DNA from 3 places in the Pseudomonas sp. BGA-UO-ETr-WB11 genome. Region 2 is predicted to be linked to each of the others. Evidence: riboswitches for the same ligand, from Rfam matches in the RefSeq annotation. Region 2 holds a riboswitch; each other region holds the start of a gene.
What was found. Region 2 has a riboswitch for cobalamin ahead of cobO (cob(I)yrinic acid a,c-diamide adenosyltransferase). Riboswitches for the same ligand answer to the same signal wherever they lie in the genome.
Positions count from the first base shown of each region.

Region 1: it holds a riboswitch for cobalamin, as region 2 does, so the genes downstream of both, AC56DI_RS05905 (TonB-dependent receptor domain-containing protein) here and cobO (cob(I)yrinic acid a,c-diamide adenosyltransferase) in region 2, are expected to answer to the same signal.
Region 3: it holds a riboswitch for cobalamin, as region 2 does, so the genes downstream of both, AC56DI_RS06235 (energy-coupling factor ABC transporter permease) here and cobO (cob(I)yrinic acid a,c-diamide adenosyltransferase) in region 2, are expected to answer to the same signal.

Region 1 is NZ_JCAQOS010000005.1:104,530-110,118, forward strand. It holds gene AC56DI_RS05900 (cobalamin-binding protein) at 1-532, shown strand, start outside; gene AC56DI_RS05905 (TonB-dependent receptor domain-containing protein) at 535-2,418, opposite strand; cobalamin riboswitch at 2,529-2,742, opposite strand; gene dxs (1-deoxy-D-xylulose-5-phosphate synthase) at 2,841-4,730, opposite strand; gene AC56DI_RS05915 (carboxyl transferase domain-containing protein) at 4,870-5,589, opposite strand, start outside.
Region 2 is NZ_JCAQOS010000004.1:282,712-288,300, reverse strand. It holds gene cbiB (adenosylcobinamide-phosphate synthase CbiB) at 1-17, opposite strand, end outside; gene bluB (5,6-dimethylbenzimidazole synthase) at 14-667, opposite strand; gene AC56DI_RS04500 (cobyrinic acid a,c-diamide synthase CobB) at 664-1,962, opposite strand; gene cobO (cob(I)yrinic acid a,c-diamide adenosyltransferase) at 1,962-2,582, opposite strand; cobalamin riboswitch at 2,747-2,983, opposite strand; gene AC56DI_RS04490 ((2Fe-2S) ferredoxin domain-containing protein) at 3,039-3,776, opposite strand; gene AC56DI_RS04485 (cobalt-precorrin-6A reductase) at 3,810-4,544, opposite strand; gene cbiE (precorrin-6y C5,15-methyltransferase (decarboxylating) subunit CbiE) at 4,613-5,589, opposite strand, start outside.
Region 3 is NZ_JCAQOS010000005.1:177,063-182,651, forward strand. It holds gene AC56DI_RS06215 (hybrid sensor histidine kinase/response regulator) at 1-208, shown strand, start outside; gene AC56DI_RS06220 (TetR/AcrR family transcriptional regulator) at 444-1,106, shown strand; gene AC56DI_RS06225 (acyl-CoA dehydrogenase family protein) at 1,103-2,752, shown strand; gene AC56DI_RS06230 (PaaI family thioesterase) at 2,765-3,220, shown strand; cobalamin riboswitch at 3,253-3,460, shown strand; gene AC56DI_RS06235 (energy-coupling factor ABC transporter permease) at 3,516-4,196, shown strand; gene amn (AMP nucleosidase) at 4,326-5,589, shown strand, end outside.

The DNA of each region.
Region 1 (5,589 bases), on a different contig from region 2:
CGCCCAGCGCCAGCAATTGCGCGACTTGCACATTCCCCTCTACGAGGCCGAACCCCATAGCCTGGAACAACTGGCGAGCCAGGTGGCCGAACTGGGTGCGCGCGTTGGCCGTGCCGAGCGGGGTCGCCAGCTGGCCGTGCAGGTACGTGATGAGTTGGCCCGTTTGCGTGCGCGCTATCAGCGCCCGACGCCGTTGCGGGTGTTCTATCAGGTGTGGGACAAGCCCTTGTATACCTTGGGGGGCGAACAGATCATTTCCGACGCTTTGCGCGTCTGCGGGGCGCAGAACATATTTGCCGACCTGTCCCTGGCAGCCCCACAAATCAGCCTCGAAGCCGTGCTGGCGCGCGACCCTGAGGTGATTCTGGTCAGCGAGGCGCAGCTGCTGCCCGCCTGGCAGGCCTGGCCACAACTGCAGGCGGTGCAGCATGGCCAGGTCTGGGTGATTCCTGACCGCGGCCTTGAGCGTCCCAGCCTGCAGATGCTCAAGGCCACCGCGCAGTTGTGTGAGCGGCTACGTTCGGCCCATTAGTGCTACTGCGGCGTCCAAGTGACGGCTAGCAGGCCGGTACGCCCCGGCTCCTGGTAGCCGTAGGGAGCTGTCGGGTCAAGGGCGTAGCTGGCGTCAAAGCGCTGGTACAGCGAGGTGTAATAGTCCTTATCCAGTACGTTGTTGAGCAGCAGGTCCACGCGCAGGCTGGCACTGGCTTGCCAGCTACTGCGCAGGTCAACCAGGCCATAGCCAGGCACGGTCTGCCGTTCAGCGCTGTAACTCGAGTCAACGATGCTGTAATCGTAGCTCTGGCTGACTGCACGCCAGCTGGCCCCGGCGGAGAACGCACCGAAGGTTCGATCCAGATCGATAAAGACGGTGCGCTTGGGGGTGAGTTGTAAGGTCTGGCCGTTATCGCGGTTGCGCGAGTCAACCAGGCTCAAGCCAAGGCTGGTCTGCCAGCCCAGCAGCTCCTGGCTGAGGCTGGTTTCGAAACCGTTGATGCGAGCCTGTCCCACGTTTTCGGTGCTGTTGCCCTTGTAAGCGATCAAGTCTGTGATGTCGTTGCGGTATAAGGACGTTTCCAGCTGGCTGGCGCCCAACTCTGCACGCCATTGCAGTTCCCAGGTTTTGCTGGTTTCTGCCTTCAAATTCGGGTTGCTGTAGCCCGGATAGTAGAGATCAGTGAAGGTCGGCGCGCGGAAGCCTTCGGCGTAGCTGAGCTGCCACTGCTGGCCAGACTCAAGCGGCAAGCCAAGCGCACCATTCCAGCTGTTCTGCGTGCCGTAGAGCTGATTGTCATCGCGGCGCATGCCCAGTTCGCTGAACATTTTCTCGCCATTGAAGCGGTACTGAAACAGCGCCGCACTATTGCTGCGGCTGTCTTCGGCGTAAGCCGTGCTGCTGTCGAGTTTGTCCTCATACCAGTCGCCGCCCAATGTCAGTTGGTTGGCCGGGTTGAGGTCGAGGCGATTGAGCCAGCTGGCGGAGTGGCGGGTGGTGGCGTTGAGGCCGTTGTTCCACGGCATAGCTGCACCGACAGCCTTGTTGCGGTCATAGCTCTGACCTAGCTCCAGGCGACTATTCCACGTGTCATTGATCTGGCCTTGCAGGAAGCTGCTAGCGCTGCTGACTCGGAACTGGTCGCTGGGCTGTGCTGGGGCCTGCTCGTAGGCGTCGTCGTACTCGTTTTTGCCGTGTTGCTCGTTGTAGTTGAAGCCGGCCTTCCAGTCGTCATTGAACTGATGATCGAGGTTGAGGTACTGCGCCAGATTGCGTTGACCCTCGGTATCGCTATCGGCACCGACGTTGTCGCGGGTGCTGTCGTGGCCGTTGCTCTCGTCGAGGCTGCCACCGAGGCTGAAGCGAGTGCGCGTATCACCGCCGCTAACGCTGACGCTGCGTTGGTAGGTTTGCTTGCTGCCAGCGGCAAGACGGACCGACGGATTCAGCCCGGCCTCGCCATGGCGGGTGAAGATTTGAATGACCCCACCAATGGCGTCGGCACCATACAGCGATGATCGCGCTCCGCGGGTCACTTCCACGCGTTCAATGTTGTCGATGCTCAGGTAATCCAGGCGTGCAATACCGCTGGCGGCTGAAGCAATACGCTGGCCGTCGACGAGGACCAGGGTTTGGGCAGACTTGGTGCCGCGCACTGAATAGGACACCAGGCCGCCGCTGCTGCGGGTGACGACGCCGGGCACGCGGTTTAGCAGGTCAGGCACATTGCGCACTTGCAGGCGCTCAATGTCTTGGCGGGTGAATACGCTTGCTGCGCTGATGGCGGCTTTCTTGGGTTCGGCTACACGACCAGAGGTAATCACCAGCGCCTGGGCCTGCAGGGCTTCGTCGGTGTCGATCGACTCGGCGTGAGTCGTGAACGGCAGCAGGGCAACAGCCAGGGCCAGGGGAGACAGTTTCATTAACAATCCTCAAAAGTAAGCGAAGCTTTCGAGGAGGGCGTTGGCCAGCGATGCGGTGCAGGGAATTCCGGGCAGCCGACAATGCTTGCCGGTGTTTGCCCTCCGCAATACCAGTCACGTCCACCAAGGCCGGTCTCCGGACTGCCGAGCGACGTCTACCAACCTTCCCAGGCGAACCCAGTGGTCTATCAGGCAGACGTTGCAGCGCTGCGTTAGGCAGGCTGCGCTCGGTTACCGTTGCGGGGGCAGTGCTGGCTTTGACCAGCTTCCCGTTTCAGGCTGCAGCATCAGGGCTGGCAGCACACCGTGGCGGATAAAAAACGTCGCGCACCTTAAGGTGCGCGGTGGATCAGGAACAAGTGAAAGTGCGGCAAGCCGACGTGTGGTGCGCTCATGTCACGTCGGCTGCGCCTGCTGTAGCGTTACAGGCAGGCCAGGCGCTCACGCACGGCGGCTTCGATGCCGGCGGCGTCGAGGCCACATTCGGCGAGCATCTGGGTCGGTTTGGCGTGCTCGACGTAGTAGTCCGGCAAGCCCAGGTGGAGCATCGGCTTGAGCAGGTTTTCGCTGGCGAGGAACTCGCTGACGGCGCTGCCGGCGCCACCCATGATGCTGTTTTCTTCGATCGTCACCAGCAGCTCATGCTCAGCCGCCAGTTGGCGCAGCAGGGTTTCGTCCAAGGGTTTGACGAAACGCATGTCGACCACAGTGGCATCGAGCAACTCACCGACCTGCAGGGCTTCAGTCAGCTGCACACCGAACACCAGCAGAGCCGTTTTCTGACCCTGGCGGCGCACTACGCCCTTGCCGATTTCCAGCGGCGTCAGCTCTTGCTCGATACGTGCATTCGGTCCGCTGCCACGCGGGTAACGCACGGCGGCGGGGCCATTGAACAGGTGGCCGGTGGTGAGCATGCGGCGCAGTTCGTTTTCATCGCTGGGCGTCATGATCAGCATGCCGGGGATGCAGCGCAGGTACGAGAGGTCGAAGCTGCCGGCGTGGGTCGGTCCGTCTTCGCCGACCAGGCCGGCACGGTCGATGGCGAACAGCACGTCGAGGTGCTGCACGGCCACGTCGTGAATCAGTTGGTCATAGGCGCGCTGCAGGAAGGTCGAGTAGATCGCCACCACCGGCTTGATGCCGTCGCAGGCCATGCCTGCGGCCAGGGTCACGGCGTGTTGCTCGGCAATCGCCACGTCGAAGTAACGCTGCGGGAAGCGCTGGCTGAACGCGACCAGATCGGAGCCTTCCTTCATCGCCGGGGTGATGCCGACCAGGCGCGCATCCTGCTCGGCCATGTCACACAGCCATTGGCCGAACACGGCGGAGTATTTCGGGCCGCTGATCTTCTTCGGCACCACTGGGGCATTAAGTGGCTCCAGCTTGGTGATCGCGTGGTAGCCGATCGGGTCCAGTTCGGCCGGGGCGAAACCTTTGCCCTTTTTGGTGCTGATATGCAGGAACTGCGGGCCATCCAGGTCGCGCATATTGCGCAGGGTGGTGATCAGCGTCGGCAGGTCGTGGCCGTCGATGGGGCCGATGTAGTTCCAGCCCAGCTCTTCGAACAGGGTGCCGGGGACCAGCATGCCCTTGGCGTGTTCTTCGGTCTTGCGGGCAATTTCCCAGGCGCCGGGCAGGCGCGACAGGACCTTCTTGCTGCCCTCGCGCATGCTCGCGTAGGTGCGGCTGGAGAGGATCTTGGCCAGGTAGTTGGACAGCCCACCGACGTTGTTGGAGATCGACATGTCGTTGTCGTTGAGCACCACTAACATGTTGGCGCCCACATCCGAGGCGTGGTTGAGCGCCTCGAACGCCATGCCGGCGGTCATCGCGCCATCGCCGATTACCGCCACGGCCTTGCGCTTGCTGCCCTGCAGCCGGGCGGCAATGGCCATGCCGAGGGCCGCGCTGATGCTGGTGCTGGAGTGGCCGACGCCAAAGGTGTCGTACTCACTCTCGCTGCGACGCGGGAAGGCGGCGATGCCGTCCTTCTGCCGTAGCGTGCTCATCTGCTCGCGGCGGCCGGTAAGGATCTTGTGCGGGTAGGCCTGATGGCCCACGTCCCATACCAGGCGGTCATCCGGGGTGTCGAACACGTAATGCAGGGCGATGGTCAGCTCGATCACGCCGAGGCCGGCACCGAAGTGCCCGCCGGTTTGTCCGACCGTATACAGCAGGTACTGGCGCAACTCGTCGGCCAGGCCTTCCAGCTCGTTTTCACCCAGGCGGCGCAGCCCGTCCGGCGTGCTCGCACGGTCAAGCAACGGCGTTACAGGGCGCTGGCGGGGGAATTCGTGGAAGGTCGTCGGCATCAGGCGCATCGCGTTCATGGGGCAAAAGATGCGGCAGTTTACCCGAAGCGCCGATATGGCCCAAGCGGCCTGAACGCGCAGGCCGCTGTTGCCGTGCAAAGTGACCGCGCGGCGCCAGCTCGGCCGCCGCGCAGGGCGCTTACCATGTGTCGACGAAGGGCCGTTTTTTGCCTTGGCGCGGCGCCGCCGGCGGTGTGGCGTTGAGGCCGCGCAGCAGCCAGGCGCGGGTTTCGGCGGGGTCGATCACCGCATCGATCTCCAGATAGCTGGCCATATTCAGGCCCTTGCCCTGCTCGTAGGCCTTGGCCACCAGCTTGTCGAACAAGGCTTTTTGCGTCACGGCGTCGCTCTGGGCGGCCAGTTCCTTGGCAAAACCCAGGCGCACCGCGCCTTCCAGGCCCATGGCGCCGAACTCGCCGCTGGGCCAGGCGATGGTGAACAGCGGCGAATGGAAGCTGCCGGCGGCCATGGCCTGGGCGCCGAGGCCATAGCCCTTGCGCAGCACCACGGTGAAGAACGGCACCGTGAGGCTGGCGGCGGCGACGAACATGCGCGAGATATGCCGCACGGTGGCCTGTTTTTCCGCCTCAGGGCCGACCATAAAACCGGGGGTGTCGCACAGTGAAAGCAAGGGGATGTCGAAGGCATCGCACAGCTGCATAAAGCGTGCGGCCTTATCGCCGGCCTGGGCGTCGATGGCGCCACCGAGGTGCGCCGGGTTGTTGGCCAGCAGGCCAAACGGCCGGCCTTCGATGCGGATCAGCGCGGTAATCAGCCCCGGGGCAAACGCGCGGCGCAACTCCAGCACGCTGTCGGCGTCGGCCAGGGTGGCGATCACCTGGCGGATGTCATACACGCG
Region 2 (5,589 bases):
GCCAACACCAGACTCAACATGCCGGCGTCCCCCAACCGTCTTGGTAGAGCAATTCGTGCAAAGGCCGCTCAGTCGCCCAGCCCTCTTGCACCAGCATCGGTTTGGCGTAGAACTCGGTGACCGGGCCAAGGCAAAGAATCGCCACTGCCTTGGCCCCGGCCGGCAAACCGAGCAAGTCGCCCAGCGCTTGCGGCTCGAACAGCGACACCCAGCCCATGCCCAAGCCTTCGGCGCGTGCCGCCAGCCAGAGGTTTTGAATGGCGCAGGACAGCGACGCCAAATCCATTTCCGGCAAGGTGCGCCGGCCAAAGATATGCGCCTCGCGGCCTTCCATCAGCGCCGCCACCAGCAGCTCGGCGCAGTCATGAATGCCTTGCACTTTCAGGCGCATAAAGTCGTCGCTGCGCTCGCCCAGGGCTTCGGCGGTGCGCAGCCGTTCGGCCTCGACCAGAGCGTGAATGTCTGCGCGTAACTCCGGCCGTTTGATACGGATAAACCGCCACGGCTGCATCAGGCCAACACTCGGCGCCTGATGCGCAGCGGCCAGCAACTTGCCGAGCAACTCTGGCGCTACCTCGCCGCCGGCAAAGTGGCGCATATCGCGCCGCTCGGCGATGGCCCGATAGACCGCTGCGCGTTCCTCGGCGCTAAAGGCGTGCTCACTCATGCTGCAACCGTTGGCGCAAACAACGCGGCCGCTGCCTGGGGATTGGACGGCAGATAAAAGTGGATATACGAGGCGGTCAGTCGGCCGTCGCGAAACACCGCCTCGGCGGTCGGTTTGCCGTTCGGGCAGCGGCCACGGGCCAGCGGTGCAAGTGGCGAATCGAGCAATGAGTGGTGATAGGTATGCCCGCGCAGCAGGCCTTCCGGCAGCTGCACATCCTGCAAGGCGAGCGCCGCCAGACGCTTTTGTAGCGTCGCATGACCGGCCAGTAAACCGAGCATTTCGCCCTGCTCGCCGGCGGCATCGGTCAGGCTGTCGAGTAGATAGAGCATGCCGCCACATTCGGCCAGCAGCGGTTTACCCGCTTGATGATGGGCGCGAATCGCCGCGCGCATCGGCTGATTGCCGGCCAGCTCCGCCAGGTACAGCTCGGGGTAGCCACCGGGCAGGTACAGGCTGTCGACCTTGGGCAATTCGCTGGCACTCAGCGGCGAGAAAAACACCAACTCGGCGCCCAATTGACGCAGCAGATCGAGATTGGCCTGATAGGTAAAGGCAAAGGCCGCATCGCGGGCCACGCCGATGCGCACATCAGCCAGCAGCGGCTCACGGGCCTGAACATCCGGCACGGCAAAACTCACAGGCAACGGCAAATCGGTACTGGCGCTGGCGGCGATGGCATCGGCGGCGGCGTCCAGCCTGGCGTCCAGATCGGCCAATTCCTGGGCCTGAATCAAACCTAGATGGCGACGCGGCAACTCCACCGAGCTGCTGCGCGGCAAGGCACCGAACCAGCGCAAATCCGGCGGCAGGCTGTCACGCAGAATATCGCCATGCCGCAGGCTGCCGGTACGGTTGGCCAAGACCCCGGCGAAGGGCAAGTCCGGCTGAAAATGCGCCAAGCCAAAGGCCAGCGCGCCGAAGGTCTGGGCCATGGCGCCAGCGTCGATCACCCCGAGCACCGGCACGCCGAAGTGCCGCGACAGGTCGGCGGCGGACGGCGCGCCGTCAAACAGCCCCATAACCCCTTCGATCAGAATCAGATCGGCCTCGCCCGCGGCTTCCCAGAGTAGGCGACGGCTCTCGGCCTCGCCGACCATCCACAGATCCAGCTGATACACCGGGTTGCCGCTGGCGCGGGCGAGGATCATCGGGTCGAGAAAATCCGGCCCGCACTTGAACACCCGCACCCGCCGCCCCTGGCGTGTATGCAAGCGTGCCAGAGCGGCAGTGACGGTGGTTTTACCCTGACCGGAAGCCGGGGCGGCAATCAGTAAAGCCGGACACTGGCGCATTAATATTCAATCCCTTTCTGCGCCTTAACCCCGGATTTAAACGCGTGCTTGACCATATTCATCTCGGTCACGGTATCGGCGGCCTCGACCATCCCCGGCAATACGCCGCGTCCCGTCACCACCACATGCTGCAGGGTCGGCCGCGCCGTGATGTCGGCGAGCACTTCGTCCAACTGCAAGTAGCCGTGTTTGAGGGCGATGTTCAGTTCATCCAGCACGATCAAATGGATCGACTCATCGCGCAGCAGCTCGCGGGCCACCAACCAAGCGGCCTGGGCTTTTTCGATGTCGCGCTGGCGGTCTTGGGTTTCCCAAGTGAAGCCCTCGCCCATCACGTGATAACGCACTTGTTCGGGGAAACGCCGGAAGAAGGCTTCTTCGCCGGTGCTGGCGGCGCCCTTGATAAATTGCACCACCGCCACCTGCATGCCGTGGCCGAGGGCGCGGGCCAGCATGCCAAAGGCCGAGCTGCTTTTGCCCTTGCCATTGCCGCTGTGCACCAGCAGCAGGCCGTATTGCTCTTGAGCTTCGGCGATCTTGCCGTCCATCAGGGCTTTTTTACGTTGCATACGCGCCTTGTGGCGGGCGTCACGCTCCTGCTCGTGGGTTGTGGCAGTCATGGGCGCCTCGCAACACCGGCACAGCCGACAACGGAACGCGCAACAAACAGGTTGATACGGCAAGCGGCGCACAGGCCGGCCGTTATGCAATAGAGCATCAGGCATCTCCGTCGCGCCACCCGCGCGACCTAAAGGTAGGCGGCTCGCAGGGCGCGAGGCCAAGCGAACCAGAAGTGCGACAGGCCGGTCTCCGGGCTTACGAGCGATCCCGTGGGGGGATCAGAACCGCACCTTCCCATGCCCTGACCCGAAGGCCAGCGATACACAGTGGTTATCGCGGTTGTTGCACTCGTCTACCGTTGCGGGGGCAGCGCCGGAATCTTCGTGAGAATGAACCGGCTTCCCTGTTTCACCCCGTACAGACCTGCGGTCTGTGGGGCACCTGAAGCTGGCCGGCAGGGTAGATAGGCGCGGGGGCTGCGTCAATCGCCGCTTGCGGCATGTGTCAGATAAGGCTCAGTCCAGCGGGCGCATCAACAGCTCGGGCACCGGCTGACCGCCCAGCAATTGCTGCTCGACGATCCGCTCCAGATCGGCCTGATTGCGCACCTGATACCAGGCACCGGGCGGATACACGCTCAGGGTCGGGCCCTGGTCGCAGGGAAACTGACACTGGGTGCGGGTGATATGCACACCGCCGTCGCACTCGAGTTTGCCCGCCGCTTTCAGCTGCTCACGCAGGCTCTTCCACAACGGCAAAGCGCCACGTCGGGTGCAGCGCGGGCCGTTGCACAGCAGCACCCGGTAGCGGTGTTCGGGGATGCACGACCAGGCATGGGCACTGGGCAACTCGGGCACCACCGTGCAGCCCAGGTGCAGTTCGGGCTGATTGACCAAGGCCAGCGCGGCGCTGATATCAGCCTGCTCGCCCTGCCTGGCCGCAGCGACAAACAGCTGATCGGCCACGCCTGAAACGCCGGCAAGACGCTGCAACTCACTGCGCAACCAGTCCAGATAAGGGCTGCTGCTCTGCGGGTCGAGGTCCAGCAGCAACAAAGGCAACTCGCCGTCAGCGATGCAGGCCGTCACTCGCTGCCAGAGCCCATCGAAACCGGCCGTGGTGTCGACGATATCGGCCAGCGCCGACTCATCGCGCAGGGCCAGTAACTGGCGCTGGAACAGCTCGGCATACGAGCCGGCCGCCAGATCAGGACCGACCAACAACACGCGGGCATAGGCGGTGACAACGGACATGAGCAGGACTCGGCAGGCAAACGGCCGCGCAGTCTACCCGAGGCGACCGGGCAAGGCTTGCAGCGCCGACCATACGTCTTCAACCGCACTGAACTGCCGATCAACCGCTGGCAACGGCGGCCGCGCCAGCAGTAACACCGGCAGGCCCAGCTCGCGGGCCACCTGCAATTTGGGTTCGGTGGCACTGCTGCCGCTGTTCTTGCTGATCAGCACGTCGAACTGGCCGGCAGCGAACAGCGCGCGTTCGTCTGCCAGATTGAACGGCCCACGCGCGCCGATCACCCGCGCGCGCGGAGTACCGGGATAGTCGTCGAGGCAGCGCACCGTCCAGTGTTGATGCAGCGGAATCGCCTGCAAATGCGCTAAGGGCTCACGGCCGAGGGTAAAGAACGGCCGCTGAAAAAGCTCAAGCGCCGTACTCAACGCGGCCCAGTCGGCCACTTCGCGCCAGTCATCGCCACCGCCCGCTTGCCAGCCAGGACGCCGTAATGCCCAGCACGGCACGCCACTGAGTTCAGCGGCGCGTGCGGCGTTGGCGCTGATCTGCGCGGCGTAGGGATGGGTGATATCCAATAGCAAGTCGATGCCTTCGGCAGCCATAAAAGCCGCCAATCCCTCGGCACCGCCGTAACCGCCGACGCGCACCTGACATGGCAGATCAGCGGGAACTTTGCCCAGGCCGGCCAGGCTGTAGATGTCCTGCGGCGCCAGGCGACGGGCAATCGCCAGCGCATCGCCAACCCCACCCAATAACAAGATACGGCTCACCCAGACTCCTTACTTACGGGTTGAGAACAGGCCATCCGAACGCGCCCTGAGCCGCGCTCGCAAGCCGATCAACAGGGTTTGTGCAGCTCCAGCAGGGTAATCGGCAAGGCGCTGCGCCAGGTGTCGAAGTCACCCAGCGGCTTGGCCTGGGCGACCTGAATGCGCGTCAGCTCGCCACCATGCTCGGCGCGCCAGGCCAGCAGCGTGACCTCGCTTTGCAGGGTGACGGCATTGGCCACCAGGCGTCCGCCAGGTTGCAGGTGTTGCCAGCAGTACTCCAGCACGCCGGGGTGAGTCACGCCGCCGCCGATAAAGATCGCCTGCGGCGCCTCCAGGCCGAGCAAAGCCTCGGGCGCCTGGGCGGCCAGCAGTTGCAGCTGTGGCACACCGAGGGCGTCACGGTTGTGCTTGATCAACTGCTGCCGACCGGCGTCAGCCTCGATGGCAATCGCCCGGCAACTGGGGTGGCTGCGCAGCCATTCGATGGCGATGGAGCCACAACCGGCGCCGACATCCCAGAGCAGTTCGCCGGGTTTCGGCGCCAGCCGGGCCAGAGTGATGGCGCGCACATCGCGTTTGGTCAGTTGGCCATCGTGTTGGTAAGCACTGTCAGGCAGGCCGACGGTCAGCGGCAGACGTTGGGCGTCGTGGCCGGCGAGACAATCCACCGCCACGATATTCAGCGCCGCGGCGTCACTCAGACCCCAACTGGCCGCCAGTCCATCGATCCGCCGTTCTTGCGGGCCGCCCAAATGCTCCAGCACGGTCAGCCGACTGGGGCCAAACCCGCGCTCGCGCAGCAACTGGGCAATCGCCGCCGGGCTGCTGCCATCGTTACTGAGGATCAACAGCCGCGCGCCGTGATGGACCTGCGCGTGCAACGCCGCCAAGGGCCGCGCCACCAGGCTCAGTACAGTCACTTCCTGCAGCGGCCAGGCCATGCGTGCAGCGGCCAGGGAAACCGACGATGGCGCCGGCAGCACCTGCAGCTCATCAGCGGGTACGTGCCGGGCGAGGCTGGCACCCACGCCAAACAGCATGGGGT
Region 3 (5,589 bases), on a different contig from region 2:
GCAAGTGGATGGCTTCGCCGTCTGCCGGGCACTGCGCCAACTGCCTGGCCTGGCGACACTGCCGATTCTGGCGATTACCGCCAATAACCCCGGCGGCGAGCGTGAGCGCTGCCTGGCGGCCGGCATGAGCGACTGCCTGAGCAAGCCCGTGAAGCTCGACAGCCTGCAAACCATGCTGCACGACTGGCTGCTGTGTCGGCACCTCTAAGCACCACGCGCCACGCACTATTCGCCATTCGCGGTCGAGGCCGCTCCCACAACAGCAGGTCTGCCGCAAACCCTGTGGGAGCGGCCTTGGCCGCGAATTCAGGCGACCTGGTAAAGGATGGGGCGAGCGCCTGCAGTGGCATGTGGCATTTCAGCGGCGTGATTGGCCGGAATGACACTTTAAGCAAAGTCTGAATCCTGATTCACTGTAGCTATTGTGAATCAGGATTCAGACCATGGCTTACCGCGCCACCGCCACCCGTATCGACCGTGACCAGGCCCTGCGTGAACGCATCCTCGACCAGGCCCTGGCGCGGGTGATTGCCGGCGGTTTTGCTGCCCTGACCATGCAGGCCCTGGCTGATGCTGTGGGCATTGCCACCGGCAGCCTGTACCGCCACTTCAGCAACAAGGGAGAACTGGCCGCCGAGGTGTTTGCCCGCGCCAGCCAGCGTGAAGTCGACGCCCTGGCCGCCACCCTGAGTGCCCCCGGTAGCGCGCCGCAGCGCCTGGCCGCTGGCGTGCAGCAGTTCGCCGCCCGCGCCTGGTACAGCCGCCGGCTGGCCTATGCCTTGATCGCCGAGCCGGTGGAGCCGCAGGTTGACGAGCAGCGCCTGATCTACCGCCAGGCCTATGCCGAACTGTTTGGCGATCTGTTGCTGGAAGGCATGAGCGCCGGCCAGTTTGCCCTGCAACCGCCGGCCCTGACCGCCGCCTGCCTGGTCGGTGCGATTGCCGAAGCCCTGGTCGGGCCGCTGGCCCCGGCCGCGCAAAGCCCGCAGCCCGATCCGCAGCAACTGGCGGCGGTCAGCCTGGGCCTGAGTCATTTCTGTCTGCGCGCGGTTGGCGCCGACCTGTCGACCCTCGATCCTGAACCTCGCCTGGAGACTGTCCCATGAGCCTGCATCAGTACGCCGAAACCCACGACGTGTTCAATCAGGTGCCGTCCCTCGATGGCGCCAACCTGTACCGCCTCGACCGGCCATTGCAAGAGTGGGTGCAGCGCTTCGGCGCTGGCTGGGCGGCCGACAAACTGGATGCCTATGGTGCGCTGGCCGGCGGGCCGCTGATGGCGGCGGGCTTTCTCGCCAATGAAAACAAACCGGTGTTCAAGAGCCATGATCGCTACGGCAATCGCGCCGATCTGGTGGAGTTTCACCCGGCCTATCACCAGCTGATGGCCACAGCCATCGAGCATGGCCTGCACTCGCTGCCCTGGACCGATCCGCGTGCCGGTGCCCATGTTGCCCGCGCCGGCCTGACCTATCTGCACAGTCAGGCCGAAGCCGCCAGTGGCTGTCCGCTGACCATGACCTTCGCCTCGGTGCCGGCCCTCAAGCTGCAGCCTGAGGTGGCCGAGATCTGGCTGCCGAAGATCCTCGCCAGCGAGTACGACCCACGCAACGTGCCAATGGAGCACAAGGCCGGTGTCACCATTGGCATGGCCATGACCGAGAAGCAGGGCGGCACCGATGTGCGCGCCAACACCACCCGCGCCCATGCCGTGAGTGCTGGCGGGCCGGGTCAGGCCTATGAGTTGGTAGGGCACAAGTGGTTCTGTTCGGCGCCGATGTGCGATGCCTTCCTCACCCTGGCTTACACCGACAAGGGCTTGACCTGCTTTCTGCTGCCGCGCCATCGCCCGGACGGCTCGCGTAACCAGTTCTATGTGCAGCGCCTGAAAAACAAACTGGGCAACTGGGCCAACGCCTCCAGCGAAGTGGAGTTCCGCGGTGCCCTGGCCTGGATGGTCGGTGAAGAGGGGCGCGGCGTGCCGACCATCATCGAGATGGTGGCGCTGACCCGCTTTGACTGCATGGTCGGCTCCAGCAGCCTGATGCGTCAGGCCCTGACCCAGGCCGCGCACCACTGCGCGCACCGCCAGGTCAGTGGCAAGTTGTTGGCCGAGCAACCGCTGATGCAAAACGTGCTGGCCGACCTGGCCCTGGAAAGCGAAGCGGCCCTGGCCCTGACCCTGCGCATGGGCCACGCCCTGGACCGTGGGGATGACGAGCAGGAACAGAAGTTCGCTCGCCTGGTCACGGCAATTGGCAAGTATTGGATCTGCAAGCGCGCGCCAGCGATGATCAATGAAGCCGCCGAGTGCATGGGCGGCGCCGGCTATGTCGAAGAGACCATCCTGCCGCGGCTGTACCGCGAAGCGCCGGTCAACTCCACCTGGGAAGGCTCCGGCAACGTGCAATGCCTGGACGTGCTGCGCGCCTTGTCCAAGGAGCCGGGTGTGCTCGATGCGCTGTTTGCCGAGCTCGGCGACGGCCATGGCGATGCGCGCCTGCACGCCCATATCGGCCAGTTGAAAAACGCCTTCGCCGACAAAGACGACATCCAATACCGCGCCCGCCAACTGACCGAGGACGTGGCCATCGCCCTGCAGGCCAAGCTACTGCTGGAGGCCGGCAATGCCGCGGTGAGCGACGCCTTTATCGCCAGCCGCCTGGGTCACTGCGGGCGCGTCTACGGCACCCTGCCGCGTGGGGTGAATGTCGAGGCGCTGCTGGCGCGCAGTACGCCGCACCTGAGCTGAGGACTGAGCATTATGCACACCAGTCTTTTTGAGCGGTTAAAGGCCTGGCTGGCCGGTGATATTGGTGCGGACTACGGGATCTCTCAGTTGCAGGCCGCAGCCGGGGTGGCGGGTTTCAGCAGTCAGCCGCCGGCCGTGCACTTCAATCCGCTCGGCGGTGTGCATGGCGGCTACACCGCCACGCTGTTCGATGCGGCGCTGGGATTGGCGGTGTACTCGCAGGCCAGTGCCGAGGAGGTCTACGTGACCGCTAGCCTGCAAGTGAATTACCTGCGCCCGATTGGTCTTACGGCCTTGCCGCTACGTACGGAGGCCCGCGTGCTGCAGCGTAACGGGCGACAGATCGCGGTGCAGGCCACGCTGCACGATGCCCAGGGGCAGCTGTGCGCCAATGCCAGTGGCGTCTTCACTTGCTTGCGTCATGCGGCGTCAGGCGCTACTCAGTCCGTTGGTTTACCTGCGCGGTAAACGCCGGGCTCTGTCATTTCTAACGGCCGCCGGGTAAGGTGGCCGCCGATGGTTCCAGCTCGTGTCACGCGACTGGATGAAAAGGGAACATGGTGGCACCCCAACAGGTGCCGAAGCCATGGCTGCCCCCGCAACTGTAAACGGTAGATGACGCCCATACGCCACTGGCCAGTAAGGCTGGGAAGGCGGGCGAAGTGTTAAACCGTGAGCCAGGAGACCTGCCATCGAAGTCGGGCGCTTATGCCCATTCCCTCAATCCGGATCATCGCGCGGTGGGCGCGGTACAGGAATCTCTATGCACATCGAACCCGGCGTCGTTGAAGGCGCCAAACTTATGCTCAGCTACGCAACCGCAGTCACGGCCCTTGGGCTGACGAGCAAACTTGCACTCGACAGCGTGCGCAGCAATGGCGGCCTTGCTGCTCTGGCGTTGCGCAGTCTGCTGACCACAGCGCTGGTTTTCTGCTTCTTCGAGGTCTTCCCGCATCAGGCGGTCGGGGTCTCCGAGGTACACCTGATCCTCGGCTCGACCTTGCTGCTGCTGTTTGGTGCCGGTGCGGCCGCCATCGGTCTAGCCGCCGGCCTGCTCTTGCAGGGGCTGTTGTTCGCCCAGTTCGACTTGCCTCAGTACGGCATGAACGTCACCACCTTGCTGGTGCCCTTGTGGGCGATCAGCGTGCTGGCCAAACGCATCATTGCCCCAGGCACCGCGTATGTGGACCTCTCCTACAAACAGGCGCTGACACTGTCGACGGCCTATCAGGGCGGCATCGTGGCCTGGGTTGGTTTCTGGGCGTTGTATGGCAACGGCTTTGCCAGTGACAACCTCATGGCCGTGGGTAGCTTTGGCCTGGCGTATATGAGCGTGATCCTGATCGAACCGCTGGTCGATCTGGGAGTGCTGGCCGCCGCCAAGGCGCTGTCTGTATATAGCCGCGGGCCACTGTTTAACGCCCGACTGCATCAGGCGGCCTGAGTCGAGCAGCGCTGACGCGGCGGCTTGGCTAGCGCCGCGTGGCATGTTCCGACGGGTCACGTCGCGCTATCACAGGCGCGGCGGATCAGGGCAAGATAGAGCCTGTCCGATCAGCCAGGAAGATGCTCTGTGAACCTTTGTACCGATGACTTTGTTGTCGCCGCTACTGCCGAAGAGGCGGTTGATCGCCTGGCCGCTCTGCATGCCCGCTCCTGTTCAGCCCTCGGCCAGGCTATCAGGCACTACCTGAAAACCCGCGAGCGGCCGACTGAGGCCCAGCGCAGCGAGTTTCGTTACCCCTTGCTGCGCCTGATCTACGCCTGCCAGGGCGAGGTGCCGAGCAGCACGCGCGCCTATGCCAAGATGGAAAGCCCGGGGACCTACAGCGTCACCGTCACCCATCCAGACGCCTTTCGCGGCTACCTGCTCGACCAGCTTGGGCCGCTGATGAGTGACTTCACCGTGACTGTTGAAGTCGGCCTCAGCGAGCAGAACATTCCCTATCCCTACGTCGTCGAGCATGGCGAAGAACTGGCTGCCGCCGGGGTAACCGCTGCTGAACTGGCGCGGGTGTTTCCCAGTACCGACCTGTCGGCTGCCACCGATGGCGTGGCCGACGGTCTCTATGACTGGCAGGACGCCGACCCGATGCCGCTGGCGCTGTTCGATGCGGCGCGGGTGGATTTCTCCCTCAAGCGCCTGCAGCACTACAGCGGCAGCGACTGGCGGCATGTACAGCCATGGATTCTGCTGACCAACTACCACCGCTATGTTGATCAGTTCATCCGCCACGGCGTCGAGCAACTGCGCAGCAATCCGCGTTACGTGCGCATGGTCTTGCCTGGCAACGTGATGGTCGAGTGCGACATGGATGAAGAGGTGATGCAGGCGGTGATCGACAGCGTGGTCTGGCACCGCTACCAGATGCCGGCCTACCACCTGGTTGCCAGCGATGGTCACGGCGTGACCTTGGTGAATATCGGCGTCGGCCCCTCCAACGCGAAGAACATCACCGACCACCTTGCTGTGCTGCGTCCTCATTGCTGGCTGATGATTGGCCACTGCGGCGGCTTGCGCCAATCGCAGACCATCGGCGACTACGTGCTGGCCCACGCCTATATGCGTCGCGACGGCATCCTCGATCGGGTGCTGCCGACCAATATTCCCATCCCGGCCCTGGCCGAGGTGCAGCAGGCCTTGCAGGAAGCGGCGGCGAACGTCACCGGTGAACGTGGCGAGGCGCTGAAAAAGCGCCTGCGTACCGGCACCGTGCTGACCTACGATGACCGTAACTGGGAGTTGCGCTGGGCCCAGGAGCGACCGCAGATCAACCTCGCCCGCGCGGTGGCGGTGGACATGGAAAGCGGCACCATCGCCGCCCAAGGTTATCGCC